DNA from 3 places in the Bacillus cereus group sp. BfR-BA-01360 genome. Region 3 is predicted to be linked to each of the others. Evidence: riboswitches for the same ligand, from Rfam matches in the RefSeq annotation. Region 3 holds a riboswitch; each other region holds the start of a gene.

Region 1 (3,983 bases), on a different contig from region 3:
GCAATTTGGAGCATTCCTTCTCCATTTTGTAGTTTCTCCACAGTCTCCTGAACGAGTGGATTATCCGCTTGCTTTGCTTGTTCCTCATCCCTAACTGCTAAAAATTCAATATACGATAAATCAAAATAACTTAAACTATTCCATGTTCCCCAGTTCGTATGTTCTCCGCCTTGTACTGTATGAAATCCGAGTTCCTTCATTTGTCTTTCCGCTTCTTTTGGTGTACACCGAACAGCATGAACAAGATGATCAAATGCTAACATGCTTTTCCCTCCTCTCATCTACATCTTTTTATTATATAATCATTCCGTTATTTCAATCAATTCAAAAAACTTTTCAAAACCTAGTTGATTTATGGTTTTAATATGCATTATAATAATTAAAAATTTATATTATGCTGATTGGAAAAACCAAAGGCTCTTTTCTCAAGTGAGAAAAGAGCCTTTTTATTTATTATTACAGGGGGATTATATATGCAGAAATTAATTGTCTTTGCTATTATTGGTTTTTTTGCTCAACTCATTGATGGAGCACTTGGAATGGCGTACGGGGTCACATCTACCTCATTATTATTAATGTTTGGAATCGCACCAGCCGTTGCCTCTGCTTCTGTTCATTTAGCTGAAGTGGTCACAACAGCCGCATCTGGATTTTCTCATGCACGCTTTGGAAATGTCGATAAATATACTGTTTCAAGGCTTACATTACCAGGGGCAATCGGCGCTTTTGTCGGAGCTTGTTTTTTAAGCAATTTACCTGGTGACGTAATTAAACCATACATTTCTTTATTTTTATTCTCTTTAGGTGTCTATATTTTATTACGATTTATTATTCAAAAACAAATTGTTACATCTAATACACGTATGTCTAGCAAACAACTGATTCCTCTCGGTTTATTTGCGGGATTCATTGACTCAACTGGCGGCGGGGGCTGGGGCCCTATCACTACACCAGTACTTCTCGCGCGTGGGAATGAAGCAAGAAAAGTGATTGGTTCTGTAGATACGAGCGAATTTCCTGTCGCATTAGCAGCGACAATTGGTTTTTTTATTTCTTTAGGATGGGAACAAGTAAGCTGGATTTGGGTATTCGCTTTAATGCTAGGTGGGATTATTGCCGCTCCGATTGCAGCATGGTTAGTTCGAATTGTACCGTCTCATTTACTTGGCGTACTTGTTGGTGGATTGATTATCTTCACAAATATTCGAACACTTCTTACAGCACTCCAAGTAGATCCAACGATTATTACACTTTCTTATATCGCTGTAGGACTTATCATTATTATCGCTCTATTTTTATCTATTCGTAACCACTCCCAGTTAACAAAGCAAAGCGTTAACTATCCAACTGACCAAAAACAAATATTACCTTAATACCAAAAGCATGATACCGCTTAAAGGATCATGCTTTTTTATCTATTCTACGCTATCTTAATTGTTGCTTTATCATCTTTCCCGTTTTGCCTACTTGTTTCGTATTTCATGTTTCCAGCACACGAATAGACTTGATGTTATTATGAAGTATTTTAGCTCGCATTGTTTCAACTTTTGAAGTCTGAAATGCCCAGAGAACCAGCACTTCAGCTGCTTCCGTTGCATATCTCTTGTTCCAACGTTCCTCAAGACCCCCTATCCAATTTCCACTTCTTTCTATCTATTTGGTGCGCCTTTAAATCCAATGTCACCAATCATCACACCATCGCTTTTTCGAACAACAAACTAACTTCCTCAATACAACAAAGAAGCATCTTCTTTTAATTTCCGCACATAAATTTCAATATGTGATCCGTTATCGTATCTTTGTTCAGCCGTAATATACAGCGTTTCTCCTGTACATGATATAATCTGTTTGTTGCTAAACGCATTCCCCTTCCTTCAATACGCTTTTTAAAAGTCCATCAATAAATAATGAATGTTCATTTAACATTACATATCTCGTTACATTTTGTCTTTTTCTGAATTTTCTTTTAATTTTTAAAGGATTTTCTCTTCTTTTTTGCGAAACATTTGTATAACAACTTTTTTATCATTCTATTTACATACAAAATAGGTTCGGGCGGAGTTTTGAAAACGTTTCCGATGTAATAACCAACTTTTTTGATCCTTTCCTACAAAAATCCCTTGCAATATTTTCAAAAAGTCATTACAATTGCCATATATTAAAAATCATAACAATAAACAAATCCTCATCAATCCGATGAGGTAGAGGTTGCGGCTTTTAAGAGTAAAGCGGATGAGACACAGAGAATGTCTATGACCCCGTTTGAAAGGAAAAGTTGCCGAAGTTTATATTTCTTCTCTGGGAATATAAGTTGGGGCTGTCTCCGAATAGGAACAGAACTGTCACGTTTACAAAATACCGTGTAAACGTGGGGTGCTATCTTAACGGAAGGGTATGATGGGGTGGTTATTTTGAAACGTTCCGCCAAAGTCCTTTGGCGTTTTTTTATATTCCCCCGCTCCTTCCTATCTTAAAAAAAGGAGTGTTATACATGAATAACATAGCAGATCAAGCTACCTCTAAAACGCAACAATCCACACAAAATCAAGGTGAACTGAGACGAGGTCTGAAATCGCGTCACCTTACAATGATTTCTCTCGGCGGTACAATTGGTACTGGTTTATTTCTTGCCAGCGGTGGTGTTATTCACTCAGCTGGTCCTGGCGGTGCACTTGTCGCATATGTCGCAATTGGAATTATGGTTTATTTTTTAATGACAAGCTTAGCTGAATTAGCAGCATATATGCCTGTCGCTGGGTCTTTTAGCACATACGCAACAAAATTCGTTGATCCATCACTCGGATTTGCACTTGGCTGGAATTATTGGTATAACTGGGCAATCACAATTGCAGCAGAGCTTGCTGCTGTGACATTAATTATGAAATTTTGGTTTCCAAATACTCCTTCTCTTATTTGGAGTGCCATTTGTTTAGCTATTATGTTTCTTTTAAACTATTTATCTGTTAAAGGATTTGGCGAAGCGGAATATTGGTTTGCACTCATTAAAGTAGCAACTGTTATTCTCTTTTTAATTGTTGGATTTATGATGATTTTCGGCATTATGGGCGGAGAGCCAGTCGGTTTTAAAAATTTCACAGTTGCAGATGCACCATTTAGCGGCGGCATTATGGCTATTATCGGTGTCTTTATGGCAGCTGGATTCTCATTCCAAGGAACTGAATTATTAGGTGTAGCCGCAGGCGAAACTTCTGATCCAGAGCGCAGCATTCCAAAAGCAATTCGTTCTATCTTTTGGCGCATTTTACTATTTTATATTTTTGCTATTCTTGTAATCGGATTATTGATTCCTTATACAACAGATAGTCTTGCTGCAAGCGATGTTACCGTGAGTCCATTTACACTTGTATTTGAAAAAGCTGGTGTCGCTTTCGCTGCTTCTGTTATGAATGCTGTTATTTTAACTGCTGTTCTATCTGCTGGAAACTCTGGAATGTATGCTTCTACTCGTATGCTTTGGGATTTAGCTCGTCAAGGAAAAGCACCGAAGTTTTTAGGAAAACTAAATAAACGTGGTGTACCAGTAAATGCTTTAATCGCTACATCATTAGTTGGTAGCGCAGCATTCTTAGCTTCATTATTCGGAGATGGTATTGTATACGTTTGGTTATTAAACGCATCTGGAATGTCCGGCTTTATTGCTTGGATCGGAATCGCTATTAGTCACTACCGCTTCCGTAAAGCATATATTGCCCAAGGAAAAGACTTAAATGATTTACCGTATAAAGCAAAATGGTTCCCATTTGGTCCAATCTTCGCCTTTACACTTTGCCTAATCGTTATTTTGGGACAAAACTATGGCGCATTTATGGGGGAATCTATCGATTGGAACGGTGTACTCGTTTCCTATATTGGACTTCCACTCTTCCTTATCATTTGGCTTGGTTATAAATTTGTAAAGAAAACTAAAATCGTTCCACTTGATAAATGTGAACTATAATAAATGCATACCAGCAAGCATACTT
Region 2 (3,983 bases), on a different contig from region 3:
TGATCTCCATAAATGACAATAATAGAATTATCATATAGTCCTTCTTCTTTTAAACGATTAATAAATAGTTTAATAGCTTCATCCGTATAACGAACGGTTGGGAAATAACGATTGAGAACACCGCTTTCAGAATGATATTCACTAATATATTGGTCTTCTGGATTTAAAAGAAACGGAAAATGATTTGTAAGAGTAATAAATTTCGTATAAAAAGGCTGCGGTAAAGATTTTAACTTTGAAATAGATTGTTCAAAGAATTCCTTATCTTTTAATCCCCAACCGACAGACATTTGTTCCGTTCCTACATAATCATTTAAATGAAAATAACGATCGTATCCAAGCGCTGGATACATGATGTCACGATTCCAAAATGTTTTATCATTTGAATGGAAGACAGCAGAATAATAACCATATTTTTTTAGTTGTTCTGGAGTTGCTGTATACTCATTTGTCGCATGAGTAAAGAAGACAGAACCACGATCTAATGGATAAAGTGAATTCTCAACGATAAATTCTGCATCCGATGTTTTACCTTGTCCAGTTTGATGATAAAAGTTATCAAAATAGTAACTATCTGTGATGAAACGATTTAAAAACGGAGTAATTTCTTTCCCGTTAATTTTTTTGTTAATAACAAAATTTTGCGTAGACTCCATGGAAATTAAAATGACATTTTTTCCTTTTGCGATACCAAACAATTCTTTATCAAATCCTGCATCTTTTGTGTCTACATAGTTTTTAATTTCAGAAAAGCCATCTCCGCTCGCAAATACACGCTCGGCAGAATTTTTCGATTGAAGTGTAATATCAAATACATGATATGTGTATAATCCTAAATTTTTAACGACTGTTTGTCGATCAAAAGATCTTGAGAACAACTGTGGTTTATAAATGATAGATACAATGAGCTGTAATGCTAATAAAGCTGTAATACTACCGAAAAAGGTTCTCTTTTCTGTTTTTGATAACGGTGTTGTATTGCAGAACTTCGGAAACTTACGTGAAAGAAACATTAAGATGATTACATCTGCAAATAAAAGTAATGTTTTATACGTAAAGAGTTCTTTAATACTTGTTCCTAAATCAGCCATATTATTCGTTTGGAATAAAACAGGAAATGTAACAAAATCATTATAAAACCCGTAAAACATTGCATTCCCAAATAAAATAAAGGAAAAAATAAAGCTGATTCCAATAATAAGTCGATTTCGATATTTCGATGCAAGCAGTGCAAACCCAAAGAATAATAGTAAAGAAGCTAGCGGGTTGAACAAGAGCATGATTTCTTCAAAGAAATTATCAATTTTAATATCGAAAGCTAGCTTGTACACAATATATGTTTTTGTCCATAATAAAACGACTGCGACAAGCGCAAATCGTAATTTTGGAAACAAGTGTTGCAGCATATAGTATACTCCTTTCCTACGTTTATGACAGTTCTTGTAATTGTACTTTGCTAAGTAGAAGCTTCACTTTATATATACGAACAGCCTTATATGGTTATGATTATTGTACTATGTGTACCATTATACGAGAAGAGAAAAGAATTGTGGATGCTTTTTGTGAGAATCGATTAGAACAAGAGAAGTGGGAGATAATAAAATGAAATGACAATCATGCAAAGAACGGAATCAAACATTGCATGAGAATGGGAGGATATCATGAAAAAAATAATTTATTTCGTACTATGTAGTATCTGCATTGTATGTTCTTTTCCTAGATCAGCTGCGGCTCAATACGATGCTCCTTTGCTGGAAGATGCTCTTTACTCAGTATTGTTTCCACAAATAAACGCTGCAATGGAAAAGCATTATGGAAAATTAAAGCCGTATGATTGCCCGAAAATCGTTAGCTTAAAAAAACTTTATAGCGGTACATATGTATTTCAAGCAGTCATTGAAGTAACGAAATATGAACCAGGCACAGGGGGAGAAAAAGTGCCTCCTTTTGAGAAAGTTAACGTCACTTTTAATAATGAAGAAGGGGAGTGGAACGTAACAAAGGTGGAGGTAAAGCGTTTATCAGATCATACAAAAATAAATTGTAAAAAATAGTTTGACAAATAAATTATCTCTTTGGTATTGTTAATAGCAACATAAGATGTTTGACAAATAAATAGACTTACCTCATCTATTCTCAAAGGTAGAGGCCGCGATAGGAAAGAGTAAACTATAGGAGATTGAGTGGAATCGTTGATTATAGTCTGAAAGGGACTGTCGCCGAAATATAAGAATAACCACATTATTCATATATTGGGACTATGTTGAATAAATGTAGTACTGTCATAAGATTTATTTTTATGGAGAGCTATTTGGAGATGTTGATGCGGTTTCTTATTTGAGAAGATAACAACTTGTTTATTTTTTCAATATGTATAATTTCTAATAAGAAACGCGTGTGAACATTGTTCCGCGCGTTTTTTCTTTATCTTGTATAATTCTCCCCCGCCTTAAGATTTCGAGAAGAATAAGGGGGGATTGGTGAGGGCTCACAATCAGTAGGGGAGGAAGAACTCCTACTGATTAAAGTTTTACTTTATCTAAAAGCGTGACAATGAATAGAAGATTGGGGTTATGAGTTTTAGAGAAAATAAGGGAGGAATTTACATGTATTTACACGGCACGAGCCGGATTAATGAACAAGGACACTTAGAAATTGGAGGGTGCGATACAACGCAGTTGGCGAAACGATATGGGACACCGCTTTATGTATATGATGAAACTGCAATTAGGGAAAATTGTCGTGCGTTTCACCATGCTTTTCAAAAAAGCGGGTTCTCTTATCAAGTAGCATATGCAAGTAAAGCGTTCTTGTGCATGGAGATGTGCCGAGTAGCATTAGAGGAAAATATGTCTTTAGATGTTGTTTCGGGCGGGGAGTTATATACCGCTTTACAAGCAGGATTTCCAGCATCACGCATTCATTTTCATGGGAATAATAAAACAGAAGAAGAAATGAGAATGGCGCTAGAAGCAAATATTGGATGTTTTGTAGTAGATAACTTTTTTGAATTAGAAGTATTACATGATTTAGCGGAGCAGTATAAAAAAATGGTGAATATATTGATTCGTGTCACACCTGGTGTAGAGGCGCATACACATGAATATATTACAACAGGCCAAGATGATTCGAAATTTGGTTTTGGTGTTTCAAACGGGCAAGCACTGCACGCTATGGAACGTGCATTAGAAAAAACAAATTATAATGTGTTAGGTATACATTCGCATATTGGTTCGCAAATTTTTGAAACAGCAGGTTTTATTCGTGCGATTGAAGTATTACATCATTTTTTAGAAGGAGTAAAAACAAAAACAGGTTATACAATTTCGGTGCTGAATGTAGGGGGGGGATTTGGTATTCGTTATACGGAATCGGATACACCACTTACTCTTGAGGCGTATGTGCAAGCTGTAACAGATGCGGTAAGAGAGCGATTTACAGCATGTGAGTATCCACTTCCGGAAATATGGATTGAACCTGGTCGCAGTATTGTTGGTGATGCAGGAACAACAATTTATACAGTAGGCGCAATAAAAAATATTCCTGGTATTCGTAAATATGTTTCAGTCGATGGGGGAATGACAGATAATTTAAGGCCTGCATTATATGGTGCACGCTATGAAGCGATGCTTGCAAACCGTGCAAATGTAGCAAACGAAGAAGTTGTCTCAATTGCAGGGAAATGTTGTGAGAGCGGAGATATGTTAATATGGGATGTTTATCTTCCGCAAGTAGTCTCTTCAGATCTATTAGCGGTGTCTTGTACAGGTGCATACGGGTATTCTATGGCAAATAATTATAATCGGATTCGTAGGCCAGCCGTTGTATTTGCGAAAGATGGAACATCTCAAGTGGTAGTGGAACGCGAGTCGTATGAAAATATAATTGGGAACGATCGCATACGTATAAACGAGCTCGTTTAAAATAAAAAGGAGTTGTTCAAAAGGGAACAATTCCTTTTTTAAATAAAAAATATAAAATAT
Region 3 (3,983 bases):
TTTGTGAACGATACATAGCAGAAAAAATGAAGTGACCGAGAAGATTCATACTCTTTATCACATATTAACGGGCAATTATTTCTCATCGCCTTTCTTTCATGTACTTAACTTTTTAGATGGAGATTTCACTGCCCTAAAATAGTGGATAAAAAAGTAGGAATCATTTGTTCTATTGTAGTAAGATAATTTAATGGAAGGGAGAAAAGATATTATGGGAAGGAAAAAAGAAGTAACAAATGCCCAAAGACAACGACCGGAAATTTTGGCTCAAACTATTAAAACTGGAATTATTAAATCCAATTTGGTGCCAATGTTTGCTGGATTGACACTCGCTTTATATAAATATAAAATAAGCCCGTTTGAAAAAATACCAGAGATTCTATTTGCTTTTATAGGTTCAATCTTAATAATAGGAGCAGCGGGGGCATTTAATAATTTATATGATCGTGATATTGACTCTATTATGGAGAGAACAAAAAATAGACCAACTGTAACGGGAGATATAAGCCCGAAGACAGCACTATGGCTTGGAATATTTATGACGATTTTTGGTTTAGTATTCCTTGCGCTAACGACATATTTAGCAGCAATACTAGGGTTTATAGGTTTATTTTTATATATTGTACCATATACAATGTGGAGCAAAAGAAGAACCATTTACAACACAGAAATCGGAAGTGTTTCAGGAGCAATGCCGCCGCTTATCGGTTGGGCTGCTATATATCCGGATGTGACACATCCAGCTATTATCGGTCTTTTTATTATTATGATTATTTGGCAAATGCCTCATTTCTATGCAATAGCGATTCGTAAACATAAAGAGTATGAGGCTGCGAACGTTCCAATGCTTCCAGTAGTGAAGGGAGTTAAAAGAACATATATACAAACAAATGTGTATTTAGTTATTTTAATTATCATAAGTATTCTTTTAGGATCATTAAGTATCGGCCTTATGTTAGTATCGCTTCTATTAAGCATTTTATGGTTGGCCTTAAGTATTTATGGGTATAAAAAAATGGATTCAGAGAAATGGGCAAAATCATTGTTTATTTTCTCACTGTTCCATATGACAATTTTATTTTCCACAGTTATTATCTACTCTCTTGTAGGTATCTTTTTTGGAAGTTAATTTGCAAATCATAAAAAACAATTTCCACTATATAAAAGGGGAAATTGTTTTTTATTATGTCAATATTGTTTTCTTACCTTTTTAAATGATATGGAAAACATTTCGTGTTTCATAGTGTAACATAATCATAATTAGCTAGAGAACAAATAACAACAAAGAAATATTCTTTGCTGTTATGTAGCAAGTTTATTTATTCATTTGTACCAATGGTTCAACTTTTGTCATAAACGCTTGGTGAAGTGCTTCTACACCATCTACTAAATGTAGACGATCAATAACAACAGATATTTTAATTTCAGATGTACTTACCATTTTAACATGAATGTTTTCTTCTTTTAATGTAGAGAACATATGGGCAGCGACGCCTGGATTGGACACCATCCCAGAACCTACAATGGATACTTTCGCAAGATGATTTTCATATTCTACAGATTCATAGTGAAGTGTTTCTTGATTTTGTTTTAATGCTTCTAATGTTTCTCTTAAATCATTTGAATGAATAGAGAAAGATAGATGCACAGTTCCTTCATTTGTAATACTTTGAATAATAATATCAACATTAATATGAGCCTCTGCTAATGTAGAGAAAATCGTTGATAATGAGTCATGCTCTAATCCTTTTATTGTAACGCGTGTAATATTATCTTCAAATGCAATACCTTTTACGATGGATTGTTGTTCCATGTTACATTCTCCCCTTACAATTGTTCCGTTTTCTTGTTCCATACTGGAACGGACTTCTAATACGACATTATGGTTTTTCGCAAATTCAACAGCACGCGGATGTAAGACACCAGCCCCTAAGTTGGCAAGTTCTAACATTTCATCATAAGAGATTTCATCTAATTTATATGCATTATTTACAACGCGTGGATCAGTTGTGTAAACACCAGTTACGTCCGTATAAATATCACATTTCTTTGCTTTAAGAGCAGCTGCTAATGCAACAGCAGTTGTATCAGAACCACCTCGGCCTAGGGTTGTAATTTCTTTTTCTTCACTTAATCCTTGGAAACCAGCCACAATAACAATTGTCCCTTCTTGTAAATAAGATTGGATTCGCTCTGTATGGATATCGGTAATGCGAGCATTTCCGTGCACAGGTTCAGTTGTAATACCAGCTTGCCAACCTGTTAATGAAATCGCTTGATATCCTTTTGTTTGCAATGCCATTGTTAAGAGTGAAATTGTTACTTGTTCACCAGTTGTCAGCAGCATGTCTAATTCGCGCTTACTTGGATTTTCTGTAATAGAAGTAGCAAGTGCAACGAGTTCGTCAGTACTTTTGCCCATTGCTGAGACGACAGTGACGACATTATGTCCTTTTTCGTACTCTTCGATCATTAAATTAGCGACATGTTGAATGCGTTGAATATTTCCGACAGAAGTACCGCCGAATTTTTGCACAATCGTTTCCATCGTTCATTCCTTCTTTCAGCTTATTTTTCACAATACATCAGGAAATGTAATATAGGAGAGTAATATGAAAATCCCCAATATTCCTGTAGTTACCGGACAGAAAAGAAAAAACACCATCTCAAATAGATGAGGATGGTGCTGTTACAGGAAAAGGGAAACAGAAAACGGAGCTAATAAAAAAATCGCCAAAAAAGGAATATCAGTATAAACATGATATCTCTTTTTTGTAGATAGCTCTTCATATATACACGTCTGTATATATGACAGTTCTGTTTCTATTCGAAAACAGCCCCAATCGATAAATGCAGAGAAATTTATCGATTTCGGCAACACTTCCTTTCCTCTAAACTCATTGACATCTCTGTGTCTCCTTTAGAATAATCATAAGTGCTGCAACCTCTATCTCACGTTTTAGGCGAGAGTGTTTCAGTTATGAAGTTGTTGGTAACATGTGTTTTATAATAATTTAAATTTTTCGAGGAATCAAGTTATTTATTTAAATTCAGAAAATTATTTTTTTTAAGTTTGTAAGCAGTGAAAAAGAGGGGAGTACAAATGGAAAAGGTCTGACGTATTCAAGTGCCAATTAGTCAAATAGCGATTTGATTTTCAAATCTAGCATTCAGATAAACTGTTTTTTTTACAATATAATTTTTCATTAAAATAGAGAAATATATCGTTTTATATTAATTTTTAAGATATAGGGCTAGATTAGTTGATTTTAATAACGTATACTTTTATCGTTAGCTAATTTATCTCGTAGCATAGGGTATTTTTATCTCCTTCTTATAAGAAGAGGAGAGTATGAATGAGTTTGATAGATGAAATGCTAGTATTTTATGAAAAAAGGAGGCTAGTTAACACGGGACAAGTAAGTACATAACGTGTTAAGAGTAAGATGAAAAAAGTAATTTCTAACGTTTTAGCAATGACAGCTGCACTACAAGTTATAATGGTTCCAACAACCTCATTTGCGGCAGAAAAAGGATTTTCAGATGTACCAAAGAGTCATTGGGCATATGAGGCAATCAATGATTTAGCAAATCGAAACATCATTGCAGGTTATGACAACGGTAAATTTGGATTGGGAGACAGCGTAACGCGTGAACAAGTAGCTGCACTTATTTATCGTGCATTGAAACCAGAAGCGAAAGCAGAATATAAAAATCCATATCATGATGTAAGTGCAAGTACAACAATGTTTCCAAATGGGATTTTAGCTTTAACGGAGATGGGAATCTTTACAGGGGATGAGAACAAAAACTTTAGACCAAAGGATTCATTAACTCGCGCTGAAATGGCAATGATTTTACAAAGAGCTTATCATTTAAAAGTAAAGGCGAATCATACATTTCATGATGTGGATCCGAATTCTTGGGCGAAAGATGCAATTAGTGCGTTACAGTCTAATGGAATGGCAGAGGGAGATGGAACG

What was found. A riboswitch is a leader RNA that binds a small molecule or an ion and turns the genes downstream of it on or off. The one in region 3 is predicted to bind lysine.
Positions count from the first base shown of each region.
Region 1: another riboswitch for lysine. It lies ahead of MR056_RS14435 (amino acid permease); the one in region 3 lies ahead of MR056_RS13115 (aspartate kinase).
Region 2: another riboswitch for lysine. It lies ahead of lysA (diaminopimelate decarboxylase); the one in region 3 lies ahead of MR056_RS13115 (aspartate kinase).

Region 1 is NZ_JAKUFV010000015.1:44,647-48,629, reverse strand. It holds gene MR056_RS14450 (VOC family protein) at 1-263, opposite strand, end outside; gene MR056_RS14445 (sulfite exporter TauE/SafE family protein) at 474-1,373, shown strand; gene MR056_RS22710 (GNAT family N-acetyltransferase) at 1,480-1,632, opposite strand; lysine riboswitch at 2,195-2,387, shown strand; gene MR056_RS14435 (amino acid permease) at 2,492-3,958, shown strand.
Region 2 is NZ_JAKUFV010000003.1:145,675-149,657, forward strand. It holds gene MR056_RS04375 (LTA synthase family protein) at 1-1,406, opposite strand, end outside; gene MR056_RS04380 (DUF3888 domain-containing protein) at 1,662-2,054, shown strand; lysine riboswitch at 2,136-2,318, shown strand; gene lysA (diaminopimelate decarboxylase) at 2,607-3,923, shown strand.
Region 3 is NZ_JAKUFV010000013.1:14,801-18,783, reverse strand. It holds gene cyoE (heme o synthase) at 212-1,129, shown strand; gene MR056_RS13115 (aspartate kinase) at 1,316-2,548, opposite strand; lysine riboswitch at 2,772-2,958, opposite strand; gene MR056_RS13110 (S-layer homology domain-containing protein) at 3,447-3,983, shown strand, end outside.